4 regions of the Sphingobacterium hotanense genome follow, and region 3 is predicted to be linked to each of the others. Evidence: riboswitches for the same ligand, from Rfam matches in the RefSeq annotation. Region 3 holds a riboswitch; each other region holds the start of a gene.
The links. Region 3 has a riboswitch for S-adenosylmethionine ahead of DSM08_RS02780 (methylenetetrahydrofolate reductase). Riboswitches for the same ligand answer to the same signal wherever they lie in the genome.
Positions count from the first base shown of each region.

Region 1: linked by a shared signal. The riboswitch ahead of DSM08_RS13180 (O-acetylhomoserine aminocarboxypropyltransferase/cysteine synthase family protein) and the one ahead of DSM08_RS02780 (methylenetetrahydrofolate reductase) in region 3 are both predicted to bind S-adenosylmethionine.
Region 2: linked by a shared signal. The riboswitch ahead of metE (5-methyltetrahydropteroyltriglutamate--homocysteine S-methyltransferase) and the one ahead of DSM08_RS02780 (methylenetetrahydrofolate reductase) in region 3 are both predicted to bind S-adenosylmethionine.
Region 4: linked by a shared signal. The riboswitch ahead of DSM08_RS07670 (5-oxoprolinase) and the one ahead of DSM08_RS02780 (methylenetetrahydrofolate reductase) in region 3 are both predicted to bind S-adenosylmethionine.

Region 1 covers NZ_CP030848.1:3,117,650-3,120,796, forward strand. The annotation lists gene dapA (4-hydroxy-tetrahydrodipicolinate synthase) at 1-175, shown strand, start outside; gene DSM08_RS13175 (hypothetical protein) at 288-722, shown strand; SAM riboswitch class I at 901-1,014, shown strand; gene DSM08_RS13180 (O-acetylhomoserine aminocarboxypropyltransferase/cysteine synthase family protein) at 1,250-2,557, shown strand; gene DSM08_RS13185 (homoserine dehydrogenase) at 2,621-3,147, shown strand, end outside.
Region 2 covers NZ_CP030848.1:805,593-808,739, forward strand. The annotation lists gene ahcY (adenosylhomocysteinase) at 1-571, shown strand, start outside; SAM riboswitch class I at 1,138-1,238, shown strand; gene metE (5-methyltetrahydropteroyltriglutamate--homocysteine S-methyltransferase) at 1,309-3,147, shown strand, end outside.
Region 3 covers NZ_CP030848.1:686,445-689,591, reverse strand. The annotation lists gene DSM08_RS02785 (glycosyltransferase family 117 protein) at 1-403, opposite strand, end outside; gene DSM08_RS02780 (methylenetetrahydrofolate reductase) at 674-1,630, opposite strand; SAM riboswitch class I at 1,676-1,774, opposite strand; gene rimM (ribosome maturation factor RimM) at 1,854-2,381, opposite strand; gene DSM08_RS02770 (SusC/RagA family TonB-linked outer membrane protein) at 2,739-3,147, shown strand, end outside.
Region 4 covers NZ_CP030848.1:1,872,485-1,875,631, reverse strand. The annotation lists gene rpoN (RNA polymerase factor sigma-54) at 1-1,288, shown strand, start outside; SAM-I-IV-variant riboswitch at 1,859-1,952, shown strand; gene DSM08_RS07670 (5-oxoprolinase) at 2,010-2,267, shown strand; gene DSM08_RS07665 (transposase) at 2,723-3,147, shown strand, end outside.

The sequences.
Region 1 (3,147 bases), 2.1 Mb from region 3:
ACATTCAGACCTTCTTCGCATTACCGACCTATGTTTTATCGAAGGTAATCCAGCAGGGGTTAAATACATCCTGAAGCAAAAAGGATTTGGTGAAGACACGGTTCGTTTGCCACTCGTTCCGGTTGGTAAGCAGACGCAGGAAGGCATAGCTCAGGAAATCAAAAAACTTTCTTAGTATTTGTTTCTAAATAATTTGCGGAGATACAGCTACTAATGGATTTCTTTTCGCGTAAAGTTTTTATTTTAGGTATCTTTTTTGCGGATTGCAGACAAATAAATATAAGAACATGGAAACCACAACAAACCAACAGCCTAAGAAAGGTGGATCAATGATCGGCAAGTTTATCAGCTGGACGCTATTAATTGTTGTCCTAATCGTTGCAGGTTGGGTCTATTGGAATTATTACAATGTTTTTGGCGAGGGCGTAAAATCCGGCGTCTTGAACTATGCTGTTAAGAAAGGTAATATATTTAAGACCTATGAAGGAAAACTGATTCAAGAAGGCTTTGGCGCAACTAAAACCGGTACAGGATTAACGAGCAATCAGTTTGAGTTTTCTGTGGAGAACGATTCTATCTATCGTATTCTGGAAGTGAACAGCGGAAAAGTATTCGATCTTCACTACAAGGAATACCGTGGTGTATTGCCATGGCGTGGAAACACGGTCTACATCGTCGACCAGATTATCCAAATGCGCGATTTAAAACCTGGTTCTTATTAAGCTGAGGCTATTATCAGATTGATATTTTTGCAAGCTTCTGAGTTCGATATTTTCAATACTTATCGAATTCAGAAGCTTGTTTATTAAAAAAACATTGCATAATTGATTTTAGCAATGTATATTTGCGCAGTGCCGAGCAATTGGCACCTAATCAAAACCCTTCAAAACGATTGGTCTTGATTTATAAAGAAGTGGCGAGAGACTGGCTCAAAGACCCACTGGCAACCTTCAATAACGATTGAAAAGGTGCCAATTCCTGTCCAAAGCAATTAAGCTGAGGAGCATATAAATGACAAAAGACTATGACTTCAACATTTACAAATTCTTTTATTGGATTTTCTAGCGGCAAACCTGCTAGCAACTCTTCTTATACTATCTTTTTCGTCGTGAACACCTGTTCACGAATGCGATAGTCGTCGGTATTCCCAGATTCCTTGGATAAGGAATCCTCATACCTCTACATGACGACCAAAGCTTAGCGATTAAAGAACAGAATTCATTATTTATCATTTTAAAAAATTACAACAATGGCTGATATTAAGAACTTAAAATTTGAAACATTACAGGTACATGCAGGACAAGAAGTAGACCCTACTACTGGTTCTAGAGCATTGCCTATCTACCAAACATCGTCTTACGTATTTGAAAATGCAGAGCACGGTGCTAATCTATTCGCATTAAAACAATTCGGAAATATTTATACCCGTATTATGAACCCGACAACGGATGTGTTTGAAAAGCGCATCGCTGCATTGGAGGGAGGTGTTGCAGCAGTTGCTGTTGCTTCGGGACAAGCCGCACAATTCATCGCTTTAACGAATATCTTAGAGGCAGGTGACAACTTTGTATCGGGTGCAAACCTATACGGTGGTACATACAATCAATTTAAAGTTTCATTTAAACGTTTAGGCATCGAAGCCCGCTTTGCAGAAGATACTGATGCTGATAAAATTGAAGCTTTGATTGATGATAAAACAAAAGCTATCTACGTAGAGACTATCGGAAATCCGAGCTACAACATCCCGGATTTTGAGCGCATTGCTGCTGTTGCGAAGAAGTACGACCTTCCATTAATCGTGGACAATACATTCGGTGCTGGAGGTTATTTGTTTAAACCATTGGAGCATGGAGCGAACGTTGTTGTTGAATCTGCAACAAAATGGATTGGTGGACATGGTACTAGTATCGGTGGTGTCATCATCGATGGTGGTAACTATAACTGGGGAAATGGCAAATTCAAACAATTCTCAGAACCTTCAGAAGGATATCATGGATTAGTTTTCGCTGATGTATTTGGTGAGAATGGTCCTTTTGGAAACATACAGTTTGCAATTAGAGCGCGCGTAGAAGGCTTGAGAGACTTCGGCCCTGCCCTATCTCCATTCAACTCTTTCTTATTGGTACAAGGCTTAGAAACCTTGTCATTACGCGTTCAGCGTCATGTTGATAACACCTTAGAGATTGCACAATGGTTGGATGCGCATCCACAAGTGGAAAAAGTTAGCTACCCCGGATTGAAAAATCACCCATATCATCAAAATGCGCAGAAGTATTTAAAGAATGGCTACGGTGCTGTTTTATCATTCACTGTTAAAGGCGGTGTTGAGAAAGCAAATGACTTCATCGATGCTTTGCAATTGATCAGCCACCTAGCGAATGTTGGGGATGCGAAGACGTTAATTATCCACCCTGCTGCAACAACGCATCAGCAATTAAGTGCTGAAGACCAAGCTAAGGCTGGCGTACTTCCAGGACAACTAAGATTATCGGTAGGTATTGAGCATATCGACGATATCAAAGCAGATCTAGAACAAGCTTTTGAGAAAATCAAGTAGGTATAAGCACCAATTGATTGCAAATAAGATTACAAAAACGAAAAAGAACACTAAAAGAATACCATGAGTAAAAAACTTGTTATCGGGATGTTTGGGTTCGGCGTTGTCGGCCAAGGATTGTACGATATTATCAAGACGAAGGATTTAAATCTAGAGATTAAGAAATTTGTTATCAAAAATCCCGATAAGAAAAGAAGCCTTCCTGCTGAACTATTCACTACCGATGCAAACGCTATATTAGAAGATCCGGAAATCAATACCGTTGTTGAGTTAATTGACGATGCCGATGCTGCATTCGAGATCACAAAGCGCGCCTTATCATCTGGCAAGAACGTCGTGTCAGCAAATAAGAAAATGATTGCTACACATTTAGAAGAGCTCGTTGAAATTCAACATCAGCATGGCACTTCGCTATTATATGAAGGTGCGGTTTGCGGAAGTATTCCGATCATCCGTAATCTTGAAGAGTATTATGATAACGAGTTGTTGCACTCGGTGAGCGGAATTTTCAATGGATCCTCGAATTACATTCTTTCTAAGATTTTCAATGAAGATCAAAGCTATGATGTTGCTTTGAAGAAAGCACAAGA
Region 2 (3,147 bases), 120 kb from region 3:
AATTGACCCTATCTGTGCGTTGCAAGCGGCAATGGAAGGCTACGAAGTGAAGAAAATGGCTGATGCGATTGTTGAAGCAAACATCGTAGTAACCACAACAGGTAATAAGGATATCGTTCGTCCGGAACACTTCAAAGCAATGAAAGATAAAACTGTAGTTTGTAATATCGGACACTTCGATAATGAAATCGATGTTGCCTGGTTAAATGACAACTACGGATCTACTAAAGTGGAAATCAAACCGCAAGTTGATAAATATACAATCGACGGTAAGGATATTATCTTATTAGCCGAAGGCCGTTTAGTAAACTTAGGATGTGCAACTGGTCACCCTTCTTTCGTAATGTCAAACTCGTTCACTAACCAAACTTTAGCGCAATTAGAGTTGTGGACAAACACAGATCAATACGAAAAGCAAGTGTACACACTTCCTAAACACTTAGATGAGAAAGTTGCTCGTTTACACTTAGCACATATCGGTGTAGAGTTAGAAGAACTAACACAAGAACAAGCAGAATATATCGGTGTTACGGTAGAAGGCCCTTACAAGCCGGAAGCGTATCGTTATTAGATATTAGATATTAGACATCAGATATTAGATGTAAGATTTAAGAACCTGCAGCAATGCAGGTTTTTTTGTGGTTTGTTTTGAAGAAAGGAAGGATTTTAGAATTGGGATTTTGTCTTTGAAATAGGAAAGGAAGGGAATTTTGTTTTGAACAGGGAAAGGAAGGATAAAAGGGTGAGCAGGATCGTGTATTACGTTTGATAGTGGATGAATTATATTTTTTATAGGAGACGTTTAGTGAAACGTCTTCTGAAACGCACGATTATGATCTGAATCCCATCATTCTCCACTATACCTGATCCTGTCAATCCTTGAATCCTTCCTTTCCTGGTTCAGAAATAGTATTTAGTAGTTAGTACTTAGTATAAAGAACTATGGTGGGCAATTTGTCCCTCACTTTTACCGCATGCCAAATATCCTGCTCATCCTTGCATCCTTCCTTTCCTTTCTTCAAGGCAAATTCCAATATCTAACATCTAAAATCAATTTCCGCCATAGGTCTAACTACTAACTACTAAATACTAACTACTTTTTTTGTTTTATTCAATTCTTCTCCATATCTTAGCCGTCGCTTATAGAGAAAGGCAGAGGGAATAGACCCGATGAAGCCTTAGCAACCTGTCTCTTGACAAGGTGCTAAATTCTACCTTTGAAAAAGGAATGATAAGCCAAGTTCACTAGTCCTAAGTGGCCTTCTCTAGCAAAGTAAAATAGTAGATTAAAAATTTATTCAATACTGTATGTTATTAACGAACAACTTAGGATACCCACGTGTGGGTGCATTCCGCGAGCTAAAGAAAGCTAACGAAGCTTACTGGGCGAAGAAAATTAGCGCGGAAGAATTATTGCAAGCTGGACTGAAAATCCGTGAAGGCAACTGGAAGACTCAACAAGAAGCGGGTATCGATTTGATCCCATCGAATGACTTCTCATTTTACGATCAAGTATTGGACTTATCTTTAACTGTAGGTGCAATCCCTGCTCGTTACAATTCATTATTAAATAAAATCGATCGCCAATATAACTTAGACTTATATTTTGCGATGGCTCGTGGTTTCCAAGAGGGTGGCGTAGATGTTACTGCTATGGAAATGACAAAATGGTTCGACACGAACTACCACTATATCGTTCCTGAGTTTGTAAAAAACCAAGAATTCAAATTAACTTCTGAAAAATTCTTAAGCGAATATAACGAAGCTAAACAATTGGGTATTGAGACTAAACCAGTTATCATTGGCCCAATCTCTTACTTATTATTAGGTAAGGAAAAAGAATCAGGATTTAACCGTATCGACCTTATCGATAACTTACTTCCTGTATACGAAGAAATCTTATCAAAGTTAGCGGAAGCTGGTGCTCAATACGTTCAAATCGACGAACCTTTCTTAGCGCTTGATATTGATGATGCTACTCGCGCATTGTACGGTAAAGTTTTTGAAAAACTTGCTGCTGCTGCGAAAGGCGTTAAATTAATCGTTGCTACATATTTCGAAGCTCTACGCGACAACGAAGACACAGCAGTTAGTCTTCCGGTATACGCGTTACACCTAGACTTAGTTCGTGGTGAAAAACAGCTTGACACTATATTATCAAAAGTTCCAGCTTCATTGACTTTATCTTTAGGTATTGTCGAAGGAAGAAATATCTGGAAAAATGATTACGAAAACTCTTTAGTAAAAATCAAACAAGCAGTTGATGCTTTAGGTAAAGACCGCGTATGGGTTGCTCCTTCATCGTCATTATTGCACGTTCCATTTGATTTAGATAACGAAAATAACGAAGAGTCGCTTCCTAAAGAAGTTAAAAACTGGTTAGCATTTGCTAAACAAAAATTAGCGGAAGTTAAGGACTTAGCGGTATTAGCAGAAGGTGAAGTTGATGCTGCGACTCAAGAACGTTTCGAAGCTAACAAAGCTGCTGCAGAAAGCCGTCGTACTTCTCCATTGATCCACAAGCCAGAGGTTAAAGAACGCGTTAGCAACATTACTGATGATGATGCAAAACGTACTTCTCCTTTTGACGCACGTAAAGCTGCTCAACAAGCTAAATTTAACTTGCCAGGATTCGCAACTACAACAATCGGTTCATTCCCACAAACGAAAGATGTTCGTAAATGGAGAGCTGATTTGAAAAAAGGAGCAATCTCACAAGAGCAATACGACAAAGAAATCGCTGAAGAAACTGAAAGAACAATCCGTTTACAGGAAGAATTAGATATCGATGTATTAGTACACGGTGAATTCGAGCGTAACGACATGGTTGAGTACTTCGGTGAGCAATTAGCAGGATATGCATTTACTCAAAACGGATGGGTTCAATCCTACGGTTCTCGTTGCGTTAAACCTCCGGTAATTTATGGTGATGTATACCGTCCTGAAGACATGACTGTACGTTGGTCAGCTTATGCACAATCGTTGACTAACCGTCCAGTGAAAGGGATGTTGACAGGTCCTGTTACGATCTTACAATGGTCTTTCGTGCGTAATGATCAACCTCGTTCAACAACGACATATCAAATCGCTTTAGCTATTCTTGACGAAGTTCAGGCATTAGAAAAAGCAGGTATCAAAATTATTCAA
Region 3 (3,147 bases):
AATCCGTAAAACTATAAGCCAACGAACCCACAATCGCGGCTCCAAAAACCTGATACAACTTTACCGAGGTCCATTCCCCATCGCTCAGAACCAGTTTCTTCGCAATAGCACTGATTGTCCAAAATAGAAATACAATCGTCAAACCGCTGCAAATTGCTGAACCGATATTCATCCAATATGCCGCCTTACTGACATCGCCCATTGCAAAATTTGAAAACACATTCTGTATCATCAGAAACAAGGGTGCCCCAGGTTGATGAACAACCTCTAACTTATGTGCCGAAGCAATAAATTCGCCCGTATCCCACCAGCTACTTGACTTTTCAACGCTCATTACATAAACTATTGTTGCCAAGATTCCACAGCTCCAGCCGAGAAGGTTATTCAGTTTTTGATAGCTCATAAGAGTATAGGTTAGTAATTCCGAATAAAGATAAACTGAAAACCAGAAACTGCGCTTCGCTTAACAAATTTTAACAGAAATTAAGCCCCCCAAACCACTCGCCCAATAAAATATTAAAAACAATCAATCAGAGTTCCCCAAAAACACCAAAATCAAAAAACCAAGACTCTCGTCTTGGCTCCTGTATCTTATAGCACAAAACCGAAATCTAAATCATCGGCTCCACGCTCTAATATCTAATGTCTAAAATCTATTATCTAACTCTAATATCTAAACTAATTTTTCTACAATCTTCTTCGTCGGTCCCGGATTACTCATTGTATAGAAATGTAGTACCGGCGCGCCAAACTCAATCAGTTCTTTACACTGTTGCACTAACCACTCCTCGCCTACCTGGCGCACATCCGCATTAGTCTTACATGCATCCACAGCATCGCTCAATTCCTCAGGGATATCCAAGTGAAAGATTCGAGGAAGCGTAATCAACTGATTCTTCGTTGTCAGGGGTTTCAAACCCGGAATAATCGGAACATGGATACCATGCTCACGACATTTCGTCACAAATTCCTTGTACTTCTCCACGTTGAAGAACATTTGCGTAACAATAAACTCCGCACCCATTTCCACCTTCTTCTTCAACCATTTAAAGTCTGTATTAAAGTTTGGTGCCTCGAAGTGCTTCTCCGGATAGCCCGCCACTCCGATACAGAAGTCGGTCTTTGCCGAGCTCTCGATATCCTCATGCAGATAACGACCATTGTTCATATCAACGACCTGCTCCAGAAGATCCGTCGCATAGGCATGACCACCAACCGTCGGTATAAAGTCCGAATCACCTTTTCTCGCGTCTCCGCGTAGTACCAACACATTATCGATACCCAAAAAGTTTAAATCGATCAAGGCATTCTCGGTCTCCTCTTTCGTAAAACCGCCACAGATCAAATGCGGAACCGCATCCACCTTATACTTACTCATAATCGCAGCACAGATAGCAACAGTGCCCGGACGCTTACGATAGGCAACACGCTCTAATAGACCACTGGAATGCTGTTTATACAGGTAATCCTCGCGATGGTAAGTAACATCGATGAAAGGCGGATTGAACTCCATAAGCTCATCCATGGTCTTGAAAATACTCTGAATTCCCTGTCCTTTTGCCGGTGGCAATAACTCAAATGAATATAGGGTCTTACCCTGTGCGTTCTTAATGTGGTCTACGATTTTCATAAAATTCCTTTAGGCTTAGAGAAAACACAGCGATACCTGAGTTTCAGCTTATCTTTCCCTATCGGGGTAGAATTTAGCACCTTGTCAAGGGACAGGTTGCTAAGGCTTCAGCGGGTCTAGTCCCTCTGCCTTTCTCTATAAGCGAGGGCTAATATCGCTAATAGAAGCAAGAACTCAAAATGAAAACCAGAAAATAAAATGGAAAAATATCGAAAACGCCGTTCTACTGCTCGAAATACATATCGATCAATCCCTCAGGAAGACGAAGTACAACAACCTGTTCCTCAGGATCTATGCCTACAATGAAGTTTTCGTTCAATGGGAACATCACTTCCGTGCCATCCATATCGACCGTAGCGATGAACTGCTGCGGCATCTCTTGTACCTGTGTAATCTCCCCAAGCTCACCTTCTTCCTCTTCAATTGCCATGTAACCTACTAAATCCGTGTAACGGAAATCATCGGGATCGCGCTCAGGCTTCTGATCTAGCGGCAAATACATTTTCTTCTTGATCAAAGGCTGGGCCTTATCAATATGATCGATGTCCTCAAAAGTAGCGTAAGCCGTACTATTGTTGTGCATCTTCAACGTATCAACGAAGTAGGGTACTAACTTCTTATTCACCTCGAGAAACAATACATCAAAATCCAAATCCATATAGTCCTCAAATTCAAAGAATAATTGCACCTCCCCTTTCAAGCCGCGGGTTTTACTGATGTAACCTATATAGAATGTTTGATCGATTGTCATAGCATGAATTTAAATACAAAAGTACAGAAATAATCGGACAATAAAACGCCTAAGGCACGCCGCTGCAATACCGTCCAATTTAACAATTAGGAAAATCAAAAAACAATGAAAATCAGGCAAAATGACAGGGATATAATTAATTGATACATAGTTGTTGAAGCAACTTAATGATATCAAAAATGTTACTATTTACATGAAAAAGCCATTTACACGATGTTGCATATGCAATCGTTTGCATGAAAATACGCAAACGATTGAGTTCAAAAATGATATAGCATTCTATTTACAAAAAGTTAATATTGCCGCAACAATACTAAATTGTGTAGCCAAGATCTACTTTTATTAAACAAGACGCTTATGTGCAAAAAAAGATTATCCAGGGCATTTCTTGCCAGTACGTTTTACCCAATTACATCGGTACTGACATTAGCCCTACTTACCCCAGATGCTGTGTTAGCATCTAACCTAAAAGAATCCAGTTCTATTCATGCCCTTGCTTTTCAAGAAGTAGTTAGTGGTACTATTAAAGGTGCTACAGGACCATTAGCCGCTGTTACCATCAGCGTGAAAGAAGATCCAAAAATCATCTCTTCAACAGATGAAAATGGAGCCTTCTCCATCAATGCTAAAGTGGGCCAAACCTTAATTATCTCCGCTGTAGGCTATGAAAAAGTAGAACGTAAAATCGAATCGAATAACATGAATATCGACTTGGAAGAATCTGTAAATTCTTTAGATGAAGTCGTTGTAGTGGGTTATGGTATTC
Region 4 (3,147 bases), 1.2 Mb from region 3:
GGAATATCCTGACAAGGATCCTGACGATGATTTTAACGCAGAAGAAAGCAACTACGAAGATGAATTTTCTGTAGATGAATATATCCAAGAAGATGATTATAAGGATTATGGTGGTGGTTATGATTCGGATGATGATGACAACAAGAAGGAAATGCCCATCGCTATCCAAGATTCATTCTTCGAGAACTTACAAAATCAGCTTGATTTGTTAGCTCTTTCCAATAAAGATTATTTAATCGGCCAACAGATTATCGGCAGTTTGGATGACGACGGATATTTGCGTCGCCCCATCCCCTCATTAATTGACGATTTAGCATTCTCGCAGAACGTTATCGTTGAAGAGAAGGATGTGGAAGAAATGTTGCGCATTATTCAGGAATTTGACCCTGCGGGTATTGGAGCACGAAGCTTACAAGAGTGTCTAGCGATACAATTGCGCAAAAAGGATCAAGAGAACCCGATTATCCAAAAGGCTATGCAGGTGGTTGAAAACTACCTCGAAGAGTTTACAAAGAAGCATTACGATAAAATCGAAAAACAATTGGGTGTCAACTCCGAAGAGCTTCGAGATATCGTCAATGAAATCCTTAAACTAAACCCAAAACCAGGTGATTCAGGAGCTGCAGCAGGAAAACAGCTTCACATTATCCCCGACTTCCATATCAGCAATAATGATGGTGTGCTGCACCTGACACTTAATGGCAGAAATGCACCCGAGCTGCGTGTATCCCGCTCTTATCAGGAAATGTTTGAACATTATGAGAAAGCGGAAAAGAACGATAAGAAGATGCGCGAAGCGGTACAGTTTGTAAAACAAAAACTCGACTCCGCAAAATGGTTTATCGACGCTATCAAACAACGGCAGCAGACACTCCTAAAAACCATGAACGCCATCATGGAATATCAATATGAGTATTTCTTAACTGGAGACGACCGTATGCTTAAGCCTATGATTCTGAAAGACATAGCAGACCGCATTGAAATGGATATTTCAACTGTATCCCGCGTTGCAAACTCCAAATACGTACAAACAGAATTCGGAACCTTCCTTCTTAAATCTTTCTTCTCCGAGGCTATCCAAACAGAGTCTGGCGAGGAAGTATCGAACAAGGAAGTGAAGAAAATCCTTGAAGAGTGCATTGCCAACGAAGACAAAAGAAAACCGCTTGCCGACGAGAAACTTACCGAAATCTTGAAAGAAAAAGGATATTCCATCGCTCGTAGAACAGTCGCGAAATACCGCGAAGCAATGAATATCCCGGTAGCAAGGTTGAGGAAGGAATTGTAAGATAGATATTAGATTTTAGACATTAGATATTAGAGCAAGGCGCCGATAAGGCGCCTTTCTTTTTGATCTTTTGTTTTTGAAGAGATAGGAGATATTTTCTTCAATTGATTTGAAGGGAAGGAAAGTTTGTCTTGGATTAGAAGAAGGAAGGTGAGTTAGTTCTGAACCAGGCAAGGAAGGATACAAAGATTCGCAGGATCCTGGCCATCCTTACATCCTTTTTTTCCTGGTTCAAGACAACATTTCCAACAAACACGACATCAGCCCCTATCCTGTCCATCCTTTTATCATTTTTTTCCTGGTTCAAGACAACATTGTCAACAAAGACAACAACACCAGCTCACCCCTCCTTTGGCTCAGACCCAATTCAAAGCCCTTTCAAAACCCTTTATTAACCCAATCAAGACCGCTCGGAAAGGGTTATGATATGGTTATAAAAAGCTTTTGATTAGTAGCATATTGCTACTTGTCCTTACTCCTCCTATTTAACCACTTAAGAACTGCTTTAGAGGACTCTAAAAATAATTTTTCACAAAAATTTGGATTTCTAAAATAATATCTACTAAATTTGTAGAGTATTCAGAATTGCGATAGCAATACCAACCGAGTGAAGACACCGCGGTGGTAAAACAATACGGGTATCATACCAAAATAAACGCAGTTGCTTTATTTAACCCTTTCTGAATGCAATTATGGTTAAACCCTTTTAATTCTTAATTGTATGTCAAACACAAAACCTTTACAACAGCACCTTGTAGAACAATTTAACAACTACTCTACTCAAGAACTTGTCATTCTCAACAACGATATCGTCAAATCAAATTGGGGCAAAAGTAAATCTGTTTTCCGCTCTGCCCTATTATCGGCATTATCGAAAAGAGGAATCGATCTTTCCGAGATTATCTCGAAAGAAGATGGAATAACATTGATTCAGCGAGTAGCAGTGCGTTTGGAAGCCAATAGAGTTATTGCTATTTAGGATAGTAGTTAGTATTTAGTAGTTAGTATTTAGACCTGGGGCGGAATTAGATGTAGGAAATTAGGCATTAGACTAGTCTATGAACTAGGAAGGGAAGGATTTAAGAATTAACAGGATCGAATCTAAGCTCTATTGTCTGATATCTAGTGTTTAGTCTGAACCAGGAAAGGAAGGATAAAAAGATATACAGGATCCTGTATATCTTTTTATCCTTCCTTTCCTGGTTCAAGACAAACTTTCTCTTCTTTTCTACGTCGGAAGCCAATACGCTACTATCTCACATCTAATGTCTTACATCTAATTCCGCCATAGGTCTAAATACTAACTACTAAATACTAATGCGAATTAAGGGTTGAAATATATTGGAAAAAGCTTCTTAAAAAGAGGGGTGAAAACTTGCATAAAAGCCTGATTATCAGTATACTTATAATGTTCCTTACGCATTATTAAACAACATGATCAATCAGGCCAAGGCTCTAAAATTAATAAAATTATACCAGTATGTGTGTGATAAATATGACAGTGAACTGCAATATTACTGTCAGCGATTTTCAAACAATAACAAACCTGACTTTACTGATCAGGAGGTTTTGACCATCTATTTATTCAGTGTGCACGAGGAACAGCGGCTAAGGATCAAGCAGATTCATAAATTCGCCTCGGATTATCTGATGGATTGGTTTCCCAAGCTAACTTCGTACGTAGCATTCAACACCCGTATCAACCGCCTTTTTGATGTTTTGAGATCTCTCTGTCAGTCAGTTGTAGAGGACTTTGCTCCAGAAGAGTGCTCCAGAGAATTTTCCCTACTGGACTCTATGCCCATCATAACCTGCAGTGGGACTAGAAGGGCAAAGGTAGCTCTGGAGATAATGGATAA